One region of the Desulfitobacterium elongatum genome, then DNA from elsewhere that is predicted to be linked to it. Evidence: a T-box and tRNA genes for the amino acid it is inferred to sense, from the RefSeq annotation. Region 1 holds a T-box; the other holds one or more tRNA genes.

Region 1 (6,652 bases):
AGAACTTAATCATTACGGCGTTAATGCCAGTAGGGTTTCCTGACGAAAACCCTATGCCCAGGCCACGACTAGCTTTAGAGGAAATCATATATAAAGAGATCTAGGGTTTTTCGTATCTACTCCTTAGCGGTATGGTTAGCATCTAATAAGTAGAAAGTTGTTTATCACCCATTGATGTTACAATGGGTGGTTTTGTTTAAGCGATAGGGTGGAGCTCTTTTTATAAGGGTTAATGCGTTGCTTTATTCCAAAGAATGGCCAGATGAGAATTTGTACATCCTAATATATTGGTAATGTCTTATAAGAATTTTGTTGCTATTTATTAAGGTTATCGACTTTTTGAGTTAAATTTTGTATTATTATATTTTGTAAATATTTTTTAGAAGAAAAATCAAAAGGCCAATACTAAGTGAAATAGGCCTGTTATTATGATTGATCTTTGCTAGAAGATAATCGACATACAAAGTGTCAGGGATATCTACTGATTATGGTTAGGAAAGGTGGTGGTTTTCTTGCAATCACTTTGGCAAGGGAAGGCGCCTATTTATGAGGCGTTGCAAAAATATAAATCCATGCGGGTCGTACCGTTTGACGTACCCGGACATAAGCAAGGTAAGGGAAACCCCGAACTCACGGAATTTCTGGGCGAAAAGTGCCTTTCAGTGGATGTCAATTCGATGAAGCCGCTCGATAATCTTGTTCATCCTGTCTCAGTCATTAAAGAGGCCGAGGAGTTGGCCGCAGATGCTTTTGGCGCACATCACGCCTTTTTTATGGTTAATGGCACCACCTCCGCTGTTCAGGCGATGATCATGAGCGTATGTAAACAGGGCGATAAAATTATCATGCCACGCAATGTCCATAGAAGTGCCATCAATGCCCTGATTATAAGTGGTGCAATTCCCGTTTATGTGAACCCAGGTGTTGATAAAAATTTAGGGATACCGCTGGGTATGTCGATTGCCGAAGTAAAAAAGGCCATCGATGAGAATCCAGATGCTAAGGCAATTTTAATCAATAACCCTACTTATTATGGAATTTGCTCTGACCTAAGGACCATTACTGAGCTTGCCCATCGTCATAATATGTATGTCTTAGTGGATGAGGCGCATGGTACCCACTTCTACTTTGGCGAGAATATGCCAGTCAATGCGATGGCAGCAGGGGCTGATATGTCTGCGGTAAGCATGCATAAAACAGGTGGGAGCTTAACCCAAAGTTCGTTCCTGCTCATTGGAAGCCGTCTTAGCACAGGTCATGTACGGCAAACGATTAATCTAACCCAGACGACCAGTGGCTCCTATCTGCTGCTGTCCTCTCTGGATATTTCAAGACGCAACCTAGCTCTAGACGGAAAACGCATATTCGAAAAAGTCTCTTCCCTTGCCAACTACGCGCGAGATGAGATTAATGAAATCGGCGGATATTACGCTTTTTCCTCAGAAATTATTAATGGAGATTCGGTGTTCGCCTTTGACCATACCAAGCTTTCTATTCATACAAGAGAAATAGGGCTAGCAGGAATTGAGGTTTACGACATTCTCCGTGACGATTACGGAATTCAGATTGAATTCGGAGATATCGGAAATATCTTGGCCATCATTTCCGTGGGGGATCGCGCCTTGGCCTTAGAACGTCTTGTCTCTTCTCTGTCTGAGATAAAAAGACTCTACATGAGAGACAAAGCGGGTATGTTTGATCATGAGTATATCAATCCCGAGGTGGTGATAGCCCCACAACAGGCCTTCTATTCCAATCAGCATTCTGTTGCGATCAAGGACAGCGCAGGGTTCATAAGTGGAGAGTTTGTCATGGCTTATCCACCAGGCATTCCTATCTTGGCGCCGGGTGAACGGATAACTGAAGAGATTATTGATTATATCGCCTATGCCAAGGTTAAGGGCTGTTTCCTGACAGGGACAGAGGACATGGCCATTGAAAATATCAGAGTTGTGGAGGAATAGACCATGGAATTATGGTATACAGAACAACACACAGATAACGTTCGCTTTTCGATCAAGGTAGATAAGCCTCTTTATACTGGTCAGAGCGAGTTCCAGAGAATTGACGTTTTCAAATCCAAGGAATTTGGCACCTTTTTTACCCTAGACGGCTTGATGATGGTCACTGAAAAGGATGAGTTTATCTATCATGATATGATTGTCCATATTCCGATGGCAACGAACCCGAAGATTAAGAATGTCTTGGTTATCGGTGCAGGGGATGGCGGAACCGTTAGAGAATTGACTCGCTACGCCACCATTGAAAAAATCGACATGGTGGAAATCGACAAATTGGTCGTGGACGTCTGTAGAGAATACCTACCTCAGACAGCCTGTAAGTTGGATGATCCAAGAGTACAGCTGTATTTTGAGGATGGATTGAAATTTGTACGCACCAAGGAAAATACCTATGATTTGATTATTGTTGACTCCACTGATCCGTTCGGACCGGGAGAAGGGCTGTTTACAAAGGAATTTTATGGAAACTGCTTTAAAGCCTTGAAGGAAGATGGTATCCTTGTAAACCAACATGAAAGCCCCTATTATGAGGAGTATGCTCAGGCTATGCAAAGAGCCCATAAGCGTATCAAAGAGTTTTTCCCAGTGTGCAGGGTTTACCAGGCTCACATCCCCACCTATCCGTCGGGTCACTGGTTGTTCGGTTTTGCTTCTAAAAAGTACGATCCCTTGACCGACATTGACGAGCAGGCTTGGAACAGCCTTGGATTGAAAACAAAGTATTATAATACGGATATTCATAAAGGGTGCTTCGCTCTGCCTAACTACGTAAAAGAGCTTTTAGTAAGTGCAGGGGAATAGTTTATCCTTATATTTTGACGCTAGATGGTAGAGGCCATCTGGCGTTTTATTTTTGCTCAGGGAAAGTCTAGATTTCATCCCTGTACAATAACGTGAAAAATGCGGAGTGGCTTATATAGAACGGGGGTAAGAATAACCCCGTTTGAACCTGGCAATAGTAGGGAATATATGGTTATACGAAAAGCTTGTGCATTTCGTAATGGAACCGAAATATGAGCATGCTCTGCTCATATACTCTACTATGGGGGGATGCTAGGTGGAACAGCACTCCGTGCAGGTTGGGACTCGATATTATAGGGATAGTATCTATCAGCGTCTCAGGCAGCTTCAGGTACAAGAGGATCTACCTGTGGTTATCCATGAGTATCAGCAAGGAAAGCGTTGGCTCATTGATTGTGAGTTCCAGATTTCTGCTCAGGATGAGCTAGAGGATCAAAATACACTAAAGAAGATTCATAGCTATTATCTGGCTAATGCACTTGCTGAAATCATCTTACTCCATTGGGAAAAGGATCATGTCCGCTGGCTCCTTAAGAAAGAGTATAAAATGAAGAGAGAGGAATCTGAGATTGTCTTAGAAAAGGCCCTTCAATACTTGAATCAGGAATTAAGAGAATGGAAGAGCTATCGAATCAGCCGAAAATCCTCCCTCGTGAATCAGATTCTGAACTGCTTAGATTCTCAATCGGTTTTTGATATTGAAGGTTTTTTGAGATTCCGGGCGCATGACTACAAAGCGGAAATACACAAAGCAGTTGCTTACATTGTCAATGAACATGTAATAGAAAAGGAATACTTGGAGTTTATTGAGCTACTAAAGCACTTTGTCGACTCTCAGAAGCCACGTTTACATACCTTGCATGTAGGAATCACGAGTCAAGGGAAGTTCAATCTCTACAATGAAGAAGGGAAGAAAATAACCCATCAATTTTTGGATGAGATTACCTTTGGGGATGGTGAGCTCTCGTATGAAGATATGCTTGTCAGTGCTTTGATCGCAGTTGCTCCTCGACAGATTGTTATGCATATTCGTTATGAAGGGTATAAGAATACTCTGCAGACCATTTTTAAGGTCTTTGAAGGTCGAGTGAGTTATTGTGAGGGCGGATGTACAATTTGCCGTAAGATTTGACAAAGAGGTCAATGGCCGATATAATAATCTCAATTTTACTAGTGGGTAAAAGCTGATAATAGTAAATTTTTTAAAATGTAAAAAACAGTGATGAGGAGAGTACTCTGTTTTCTTGTGCAAGAGAAGAAGTGTCAAGGGCTGGAAGCATTTCTCACAAGGGTCGGACGAAGACCACCTCTGAGTGCCGAGTCGAAGCTATAATAGGTGCGTAGACTAAGCCGTTTCCCGCGTTAAGGGTTAAAAGAGAAGGCATTTGAAGAATAGGCATATAAAGTCTGTATCATTTGCTTTAACTTGGGTGGAACCACGGGAATTAACTCTCGTCCCATATTGGGATGAGGGTTTTTTATATTTTTCTTTATAAAACTCGGATATCGAATACTAAGAATGGTAAAGGGAGTTGACGAATATGCTAAAGATTACATTAAAAGATGGCTCGGTTCGCGAAGTCGAACAGGGGACAAGCTTGGCAGGGCTTGCAGCCTCGATATCAAGAGGGCTTGCAAAAGTAGCGGTTGCTGGAAAAGTAAATGGAGCGACTAAGGATCTGGCTTATGTTCTTAATGAAGATTCAGAAGTTGAGATTCTCACCCTAGATAGTGAGGAAGGCTTGGAAGTTCTCCGTCATTCTACCTCTCACTTAATGGCACAAGCTGTGCAGAATTTATTCCCAGGAACGAAGCTAGGGATCGGACCGGCGATTGCCAATGGCTTTTATTATGATTTTGATTCAGAACATGTCTTTACCCCAGAAGATTTAGAGAAGATTGAAGCAGAGATGCATCGCTTAGCTAAAGAAAACAACGCCTATGTGCGTAAAGAAGCACCTCGTAGTGAGGCTTTAGCTTATTTTGCAGAACTTGGGGAAAAGTATAAGGTTGAGCTGATTGAAGATTTGCCAGAAAGTGTGGCAATCTCTATGTACACACAAGGCAGCTTCACCGATCTTTGCGCAGGACCGCATATTTCCTCTACGGGCCCAATTAAGGCATTTAAACTTTTAAATCTTGCAGGAGCATACTGGCGTGGAAGCGAGAAGAATAAAATGCTTCAACGGATTTATGGAACGGTATGGGCGAAGCAAGCAGACCTCGATGATTATCTCTTTAAGTTGGAAGAGGCCAAACGACGTGACCACCGCAAACTAGGACTAGAGCTTGATCTCTTCAGTCTACATGATGAAGGTCCGGGATTCCCCTTCTTTCACCCAAAGGGCATGATTCTTCGCAATCAGTTAGAAGATTTCTGGCGTCGTGAGCATCGCAAGAGAGGCTACCAGGAAATCAAAACTCCGGTCATCTTGAGTCGGAGCCTATGGGAACAATCCGGTCACTGGGGCCATTACAAAGATAATATGTACTTCACTCAGATTGACGATCAGGATTTTGCGGTTAAACCGATGAACTGTCCTGGTGGAATGATCATGTATAAACAAAAAATGAGAAGCTATCGGGATCTCCCGCTGAGAATGGGTGAACTCGGGTTAGTCCATCGTCATGAGTTATCCGGAGCCTTACATGGACTCCTGCGGGTACGTAATTTTACCCAGGATGATGCGCATATCTTCATGCTTCCTTCTCAAATCAAGGAGGAAATCATCGGAGTTATTGAACTCGTAGATTATTTCTACAAGGTGTTTGGTTTTGAGTATAACGTAGAACTTTCGACACGTCCGGAAGATTCGATGGGCTCGGATGAGACTTGGGAAATGGCTACAAATGCTTTGAAGGACGCCTTAGAAGCTAAAGGAATGGACTTTAAGATCAATCCTGGCGATGGGGCTTTCTACGGACCGAAGATCGACTTCCATCTGCGCGATTGCTTAGGACGGACCTGGCAGTGTGGTACGATTCAGCTGGACTTCCAGATGCCTGAAAAGTTTGATCTCACCTATATCGGAGAAGATGGTCAAAAGCACCGCCCGGTTATGGTTCATCGGGTCGTCTATGGAAGTATCGAACGCTTCATTGCTCTCCTTACTGAGCATTATGCCGGAGCCTTCCCGACCTGGCTTGCACCTGTTCAAGTACGGATTCTCCCCATCAGTGAGCGTCATCAAGAGTATGCACACGAAGTCGTTCGTCGCTTGAATGAACTAGAAATCCGTGCTGAGGTCGATGACCGACGCGAAAAAATCAACTACAAAATCCGCGAAGCTCAAACAGAGAAAATACCCTTTACCCTTGTCGTCGGAGATCAGGAGGCAGAGACAGAAGCTGTTGCCGTTCGCCGTTATGGACAGAGCAATTCCGGAGAGAAGATGTCTGTTGCCGAGTTTATCGCTCTGGCCCAAGAAGAGATTGAGAGCAAGAAAAAACTCTTTCAGTCCTGAAAAAGACCCAATACTGTAGCTTTTCGTGCAGAACGAAACCCGTGGTAGGGTTTCGGCCTTGGCGCGGCGCCACCGGTTTACATGCAGTAAAGCAGAAGGGTTTGGCAACGAAAGTGTCCAGTGGACATTTTCGCCCGAGGCGGCATTCCACAAATGATACTCATCCGCTGAAGGTGCTCCCTCGGAAGCAAGTGAGGCCTTCGTCCGAATGCTCCGCCGCATTCGAGCCCCGGAGCTATTGAGTGAACGCTGCGTGAGAAGCTACATGCCCGAATTGAAAGCTTGAAATTTTATTTTCTTGACAAAGGGCTTAAAAACAAATATACTATTTAATGTTCAAGTAGAAGCCATCCGCTTCTCACCTCA
Region 2 (6,652 bases), 1.5 Mb from region 1:
GCCACATTAGGTTCTCAGATGTTTATCCTAATTTACAGTTAATTTCTTTTTCTCTGTGCAGTTTTCAAAGAACAAATTAGAAACCAAAAAACCATTCAAATTTTATTATGGTGGAGGTAAGCGGGATCGAACCGCTGACCCCCTGCTTGCAAGGCAGGTGCTCTCCCAGCTGAGCTATACCCCCACAATATCAACTTAAATGGTGGGCCTAGGTGGACTCGAACCACCGACCTCACGCTTATCAGGCGTGCGCTCTAACCAACTGAGCTATAAGCCCAATCAGAGAGATTTTTGGTCTCTCAAAACTAAACAACAAGTAGTTTGCACTCAAACAGCTCTTTACAGGTTTCCCTGTTTGCCTCTTCGGCATTTCGAGTCTTTCGACTCTTCACCTTTGAACTCTTAATGCTTTCGCATCAGCTTTTTCAAAGGATCGACCATAGGATACGCTCACTACTAGAGTGAACCGTTCTCCTTAGAAAGGAGGTGATCCAGCCGCACCTTCCGATACGGCTACCTTGTTACGACTTCACCCCAATCATCGGCCCCACCTTCGACGGCTAGCTCCCTTTCGGGTTACCTCACCGGCTTCGGGTGTTGCAGACTTTCGTGGTGTGACGGGCGGTGTGTACAAGGCCCGGGAACGTATTCACCGCAGTATGCTGACCTGCGATTACTAGCGATTCCGACTTCATGTTCTCGAGTTGCAGAGAACAATCCGAACTGAGACCGGCTTTCTCGGATTCGCTCCACCTCACGGCTTCGCTTCCGTCTGTACCGGCCATTGTATTACGTGTGTAGCCCAAGACATAAGGGGCATGATGATTTGACGTCATCCCCACCTTCCTCCGGTTTGTCACCGGCAGTCTATCTAGAGTGCTCGACCTTACTCGTTAGCAACTAAATATAGGGGTTGCGCTCGTTGCGGGACTTAACCCAACATCTCACGACACGAGCTGACGACAACCATGCACCACCTGTCTCACAGCTCCCCGAAGGGCACTCCTAAGTTTCCTCAGGATTCTGTGGATGTCAAGCCTTGGTAAGGTTCTTCGCGTTGCGTCGAATTAAACCACATAATCCACCGCTTGTGCGGGCCCCCGTCAATTCCTTTGAGTTTCAACCTTGCGGCCGTACTCCCCAGGCGGAGTGCTTATTGTGTTAACTGCGGCACAGAAGGGGTCGATACCCTCTACACCTAGCACTCATCGTTTACGGCGTGGACTACCAGGGTATCTAATCCTGTTTGCTCCCCACGCTTTCGCGCCTCAGCGTCAGTTACAGTCCAGAAAGTCGCCTTCGCCACTGGTGTTCCTCCACATATCTACGCATTTCACCGCTACACGTGGAATTCCACTTTCCTCTCCTGTCCTCAAGATACCCAGTTTCCGATGCACTCCCAGGGTTGAGCCCTAGGTTTTCACACCAGACTTAAATATCCGCCTACGCGCCCTTTACGCCCAATGATTCCGGACAACGCTTGCCCCCTACGTATTACCGCGGCTGCTGGCACGTAGTTAGCCGGGGCTTCCTCCTCAGGTACCGTCATGTACAGGCATTATTCACACCCGCACCGTTCGTCCCTGAAGACAGTACTTTACAACCCGAAGGCCTTCGTCGTACACGCGGCGTTGCTCCGTCAGACTTTCGTCCATTGCGGAAGATTCCCCACTGCTGCCTCCCGTAGGAGTCTGGGCCGTGTCTCAGTCCCAGTGTGGCCGTTCACCCTCTCAGGCCGGCTACTGATCGTCGCCTTGGTAGGCCTTTACCCCACCAACTAGCTAATCAGACGCGGGTCCATCCATTATCGGTAGCATTTTCAGAGGCCACCTCTCCTTAAGTGCTGATGCCAGCTCTTAAGCGTATCCGGTATTAGCCCTCGTTTCCAAGGGTTGTCCCGATTTAATGGGTAGGTTACCCACGCGTTACTCACCCGTCCGCCACTATCCAGCATCTAACACCCAGTATTCTCTGCTTCGTGTTGGTACTTATTGAATGCGTGGAGCGCTCATTCTTCGCGCTCTCGCAAGGCACCACTTACGAGCTCCAAAATACTCGGTGTTAGACACTGGACCGTTCGACTTGCATGTGTTAGGCACGCCGCCAGCGTTCGTCCTGAGCCAGGATCAAACTCTCCATAAAATTTATGAAGAAAATTTGATTGCTCAAATTATCTAAATCTTTAACTCTTGACGAGTCATTGGCTGTTCCTTGTTGTTTAGTTTTCAAAGACCATTGTCACTTGCTGTGACGATTTTTAATTTTACCAGAGTGACTTTCAAGTGTCAACTCTTTTTTGTATCACTCGATGTAATTGAGCATTTTCTTCTCTAAAAAGTGTTCTTCACATCTGAGCGCTTAGTTATATTATCATGTTCAATCCCAAGTGTCAACTACATTAATGGAGTTATATTTTTCCATTGAGGATTTCCCACTGTTCCCCAATGAGTGCAAAATAATAGCGAACACACTCATCGTTACCCCCGCAAGGTCGTCAAGCTCCTATAAATCAGAATAACCACTGCTGAAAATGAATTAGTCAAAACTACGGATACCTAGCGACTCCCCTTATCCGTAATTATTAGCACCTCGTATAATAGAAAAACGCTGCAATTCTTTGCAGCGCCAATGTTTCATTATGGAGCGGAAGACGGGATTCGAACCCGCGACCCTCGGCTTGGGAAGCCAATACTCTACCGCTGAGCCACTTCCGCATGGAACATTATCGATTATAGCATTATGCGTTCTACTGAGTCAAGCCTATAAGGAAAATTTAATATTATATATTTACTATGATTTAAACACTTGGTTTCCTTTGCTTCTCGATGTTATCAGTCATTTGTGAGTTGATTGCTAACTTCATTCCATTGAGTTAAACTAATGTAGAACAATGTCTAGGAGGTGTTTATATGCAAGGCGACATGCAAGAATTCTTAAGTAAAGATAATTGGGCAGTAGTTGGTGTATCTAACGACCCAACAAAGTATGGAAATAAAGTTTACTTCAAATTAAAAAGAGCTGGCTATAATGTCTTTGCCATCAATCCCAAATTAAATGAAATTGACGGGGATCCTTGTTATCACAATCTGAGTACCCTTCCTTTGGTGCCAGATGCTATTAGTGTGGTCGTTCCACCGAAAGTAACTGAACAGATTATCGATGAATGTGCAAAGCTTGGCATCCAAAGAATTTGGATGCAACCAGGTAGCGAAAGCGAAGAGGCGATCCAGAAAGGGAATAAGCAAGGCTTGCACCTTATACATAACCAATGCGTTCTAATCCAAGCTCGGGATAAATCTAAGTGAGCTCTTAGTTAATGCCGTACTCTCTATCTGATGCTCTTTCTAGATCTCTGAAGCCAAACGATATACAGATAGCAAAAACCGCACTGACACCAGTGCGGTTTAAAAATCATATGGAGCGGGTGATGAGAATCGAACTCACGTAACTAGCTTGGAAGGCTAGCGCTCTACCATTGAGCTACACCCGCAAGTGTGGTAGCAGGGGGGGGATTTGAACCCTCGAATGAGCGGGTATGAACCACTTGCCTTAGACCACTTGGCTACCCTGCCATGGCTCCCCGAGTAGGACTCGAACCTACAACCTACCGGTTAACAGCCGGTTGCTCCACCATTGAGCTATCGAGGAATATTAAGATTATCCTGGCGGAGAAGGAGGGATTTGAACCCTCGCAGCAGTTACCCACTCTAACGGTTTAGCAAACCGTCCTCTTCAGCCACTTGAGTACTTCTCCGCAATATTAACTTAATTGGTGCGGAAGACGGGACTTGAACCCGTATGGAGTTACCCACACGCCCCTCAAACGTGCGCGTCTGCCAGTTCCGCCACTCCCGCATTTTATGGAGCCATTGACCGGGATTGAACCGGTGACCTTATCCTTACCAAGGATACGCTCTACCAACTGAGCTACAACGGCATCTTTGAGGATTTGTAATTTTAAATGGTGCGCTCGAAGGGATTCGAACCCCTGGCCTTCTGATTCGTAGTCAGACGCTCTATCCAGCTGAGCTACGAGCGCATGGTTCTTTGGAGCGGGTGACGAGATTCGAACTCGCGACTTTCACCTTGGCAAGGTGACACTCTACCACTGAGTTACACCCGCATAATTTGGATGGTGAGCCATCCGCGACTCGAACGCGGGACACCCTGATTAAAAGTCAGGTGCTCTACCGACTGAGCTAATGGCTCATCTTGCTGGCTGGGGTGGCAGGATTCGAACCTACGAATGCCAGAGTCAAAGTCTGGTGCCTTACCGCTTGGCGACACCCCAATCGGCTTATACTAAATCAACTTCCGTTGACTTAATAACTTGGTTGCGGGAGCCGGATTTGAACCGACGACCTTCGGGTTATGAGCCCGACGAGCTACCGCTGCTCCATCCCGCGATGTTTTGTGGTGGGCAGGGATGGATTCGAACCACCGTACCTTTCGGAACAGATTTACAGTCTGCCGCCTTTAACCACTCGGCCACCTACCCACAATGTTTATGAAATTTGAAATGGCGACCCCGATCGGACTTGAACCGACGATCTCCTGCGTGACAGGCAGGCATGTTAACCACTACACCACGGGGCCTTGTTTTGTTTGGTGGGGGATGACGGGATCGAACCGCCGACATCCTGCTTGTAAGGCAGGCGCTCTCCCAGCTGAGCTAATCCCCCGGAATTTGGTGACCCGTACGGGATTCGAACCCGTGTAGCCGCCGTGAAAGGGCGGTGTCTTAGGCCGCTTGACCAACGGGCCGTTGTTAGCGCAATAACAATAATACATGTCCAAGCTCATCTTGTCAAATACTTTTTGATTTTAATTTGCAATTTTGCAAAGTGAAGATCACAAGTTTCAGTTTTATCCATTTTCTTGTAAATATCCTTTCATCTAATATTTTACAAACGGACAAAGATAAATTTATGACCTTCATTCAGGTTATCTATAAACAGTCACAAGTAGGATCCCTTTTTACCTTAATTCCAGGAATGGAATTTATTTCTCAGCGAATAATAGCAAGGATAAATATGACAGCATTAAAGGAGGCCGTTACTTTTCTGTGATTTGGGAATATGGGGAGCATTAGTGTTTTTAGATCCTCTCAGCGAAGAGGACCTAGCTGTGCAAAGAGCTAATATCTGATTTATCGCTGCAAAAAACAAAAAAACAAAAGCCGCACTGACACCAGTGCGGCTTAAAATTCATATGGAGCGGGTGATGAGAATCGAACTCACGTAACTAGCTTGGAAGGCTAGCGCTCTACCATTGAGCTACACCCGCAAGTGTGGTAGCAGGGGGGGGATTTGAACCCTCGAATGAGCGGGTATGAACCACTTGCCTTAGACCACTTGGCTACCCTGCCATGGCTCCCCGAGTAGGACTCGAACCTACAACCTACCGGTTAACAGCCGGTTGCTCCACCATTGAGCTATCGAGGAATATTAAAATTATCCTGGCGGAGAAGGAGGGATTCGAACCCTCGCAGCAGTTACCCACTCTAACGGTTTAGCAAACCGTCCTCTTCAGCCACTTGAGTACTTCTCCGCAATATTAACTTAATTGGTGCGGAAGACGGGACTTGAACCCGTATGGAGTTACCCACACGCCCCTCAAACGTGCGCGTCTGCCAGTTCCGCCACTCCCGCATTTTATGGAGCCATTGACCGGGATTGAACCGGTGACCTTATCCTTACCAAGGATACGCTCTACCAACTGAGCTACAACGGCATCTTTGAGGATTTGTAATTTTAAATGGTGCGCTCGAAGGGATTCGAACCCCTGGCCTTCTGATTCGTAGTCAGACGCTCTATCCAGCTGAGCTACGAGCGCATGGTTCTTTTGGAGCGGGTGACGAGATTCGAACTCGCGACTTTCACCTTGGCAAGGTGACACTCTACCACTGAGTTACACCCGCATAAATTGGATGGTGAGCCATCCGCGACTCGAACGCGGGACACCCTGATTAAAAGTCAGGTGCTCTACCGACTGAGCTAATGGCTCATCTTGCTGGCTGGGGTGGCAGGATTCGAACCTACGAATGCCAGAGTCAAAGTCTGGTGCCTTACCGCTTGGCGACACCCCAATCGGCTTATACCAAATCAACTTCCGTTGACTTAATAACTTGGTTGCGGGAGCCGGATTTGAACCGACGACCTTCGGGTTATGAGCCCGACGAGCTACCGCTGCTCCATCCCGCGATGTTTTGTGGTGGGCAGGGATGGATTCGAACCACCGTACCTTTCGGAACAGATTTACAGTCTGCCGCCTTTAACCACTCGGCCACCTACCCACAATGTTTATGAAATTTGAAATGGCGACCCCGATCGGACTTGAACCGACGATCTCCTGCGTGACAGGCAGGCATGTTAACCACTACACCACGGGGCCTTGTTTGTTTGGTGGGGGATGACGGGATCGAACCGCCGACATCCTGCTTGTAAGGCAGGCGCTCTCCCAGCTGAGCTAATCCCCCGGAATTTGGTGACCCGTACGGGATTCGAACCCGTGTAGCCGCCGTGAAAGGGCGGTGTCTTAGGCCGCTTGACCAACGGGCCGTTTTTCGCGGAACATTTGTTAGTATATCTGAACTAGGATTGAATGTCAATAGCATTTTTATATTATTGTATTCTGTTATATTTTGTTGTTT

What was found. The T-box of region 1 lies ahead of thrS (threonine--tRNA ligase). A T-box ahead of a tRNA ligase gene usually reads a tRNA of that ligase, here a tRNA-Thr.
Region 2: it has a tRNA-Thr gene. The T-box ahead of thrS (threonine--tRNA ligase) is inferred to sense a tRNA for this amino acid. The anticodon was not compared.

The regions. Positions count from the first base shown of each region.
Region 1 covers NZ_AP038772.1:4,693,029-4,699,680, reverse strand. The annotation lists gene ACZ42W_RS22055 (nitroreductase family protein) at 1-104, shown strand, start outside; gene ACZ42W_RS22050 (aminotransferase class I/II-fold pyridoxal phosphate-dependent enzyme) at 513-1,964, shown strand; gene speE (polyamine aminopropyltransferase) at 1,968-2,822, shown strand; gene ytxC (sporulation protein YtxC) at 3,079-3,954, shown strand; T-box leader at 4,033-4,285, shown strand; gene thrS (threonine--tRNA ligase) at 4,364-6,286, shown strand; ribosomal protein L20 leader region at 6,619-6,652, shown strand, end outside.
Region 2 covers NZ_AP038772.1:3,222,620-3,229,271, forward strand. The annotation lists tRNA gene ACZ42W_RS15120 (tRNA-Ala) at 109-184, opposite strand; tRNA gene ACZ42W_RS15125 (tRNA-Ile) at 201-277, opposite strand; rRNA gene ACZ42W_RS15130 (16S ribosomal RNA) at 480-2,142, opposite strand; tRNA gene ACZ42W_RS15135 (tRNA-Gly) at 2,640-2,714, opposite strand; gene ACZ42W_RS15140 (CoA-binding protein) at 2,910-3,305, shown strand; tRNA gene ACZ42W_RS15145 (tRNA-Gly) at 3,417-3,490, opposite strand; tRNA gene ACZ42W_RS15150 (tRNA-Met) at 3,496-3,572, opposite strand; tRNA gene ACZ42W_RS15155 (tRNA-Asn) at 3,574-3,648, opposite strand; tRNA gene ACZ42W_RS15160 (tRNA-Ser) at 3,664-3,754, opposite strand; tRNA gene ACZ42W_RS15165 (tRNA-Leu) at 3,771-3,855, opposite strand; tRNA gene ACZ42W_RS15170 (tRNA-Thr) at 3,862-3,937, opposite strand; tRNA gene ACZ42W_RS15175 (tRNA-Arg) at 3,963-4,039, opposite strand; tRNA gene ACZ42W_RS15180 (tRNA-Gly) at 4,049-4,123, opposite strand; tRNA gene ACZ42W_RS15185 (tRNA-Lys) at 4,134-4,209, opposite strand; tRNA gene ACZ42W_RS15190 (tRNA-Gln) at 4,217-4,291, opposite strand; tRNA gene ACZ42W_RS15195 (tRNA-Met) at 4,332-4,406, opposite strand; tRNA gene ACZ42W_RS15200 (tRNA-Tyr) at 4,415-4,498, opposite strand; tRNA gene ACZ42W_RS15205 (tRNA-Asp) at 4,521-4,596, opposite strand; tRNA gene ACZ42W_RS15210 (tRNA-Val) at 4,607-4,682, opposite strand; tRNA gene ACZ42W_RS15215 (tRNA-Glu) at 4,689-4,764, opposite strand; tRNA gene ACZ42W_RS15220 (tRNA-Gly) at 5,213-5,286, opposite strand; tRNA gene ACZ42W_RS15225 (tRNA-Met) at 5,292-5,368, opposite strand; tRNA gene ACZ42W_RS15230 (tRNA-Asn) at 5,370-5,444, opposite strand; tRNA gene ACZ42W_RS15235 (tRNA-Ser) at 5,460-5,550, opposite strand; tRNA gene ACZ42W_RS15240 (tRNA-Leu) at 5,567-5,651, opposite strand; tRNA gene ACZ42W_RS15245 (tRNA-Thr) at 5,658-5,733, opposite strand; tRNA gene ACZ42W_RS15250 (tRNA-Arg) at 5,759-5,835, opposite strand; tRNA gene ACZ42W_RS15255 (tRNA-Gly) at 5,846-5,920, opposite strand; tRNA gene ACZ42W_RS15260 (tRNA-Lys) at 5,931-6,006, opposite strand; tRNA gene ACZ42W_RS15265 (tRNA-Gln) at 6,014-6,088, opposite strand; tRNA gene ACZ42W_RS15270 (tRNA-Met) at 6,129-6,203, opposite strand; tRNA gene ACZ42W_RS15275 (tRNA-Tyr) at 6,212-6,295, opposite strand; tRNA gene ACZ42W_RS15280 (tRNA-Asp) at 6,318-6,393, opposite strand; tRNA gene ACZ42W_RS15285 (tRNA-Val) at 6,403-6,478, opposite strand; tRNA gene ACZ42W_RS15290 (tRNA-Glu) at 6,485-6,560, opposite strand.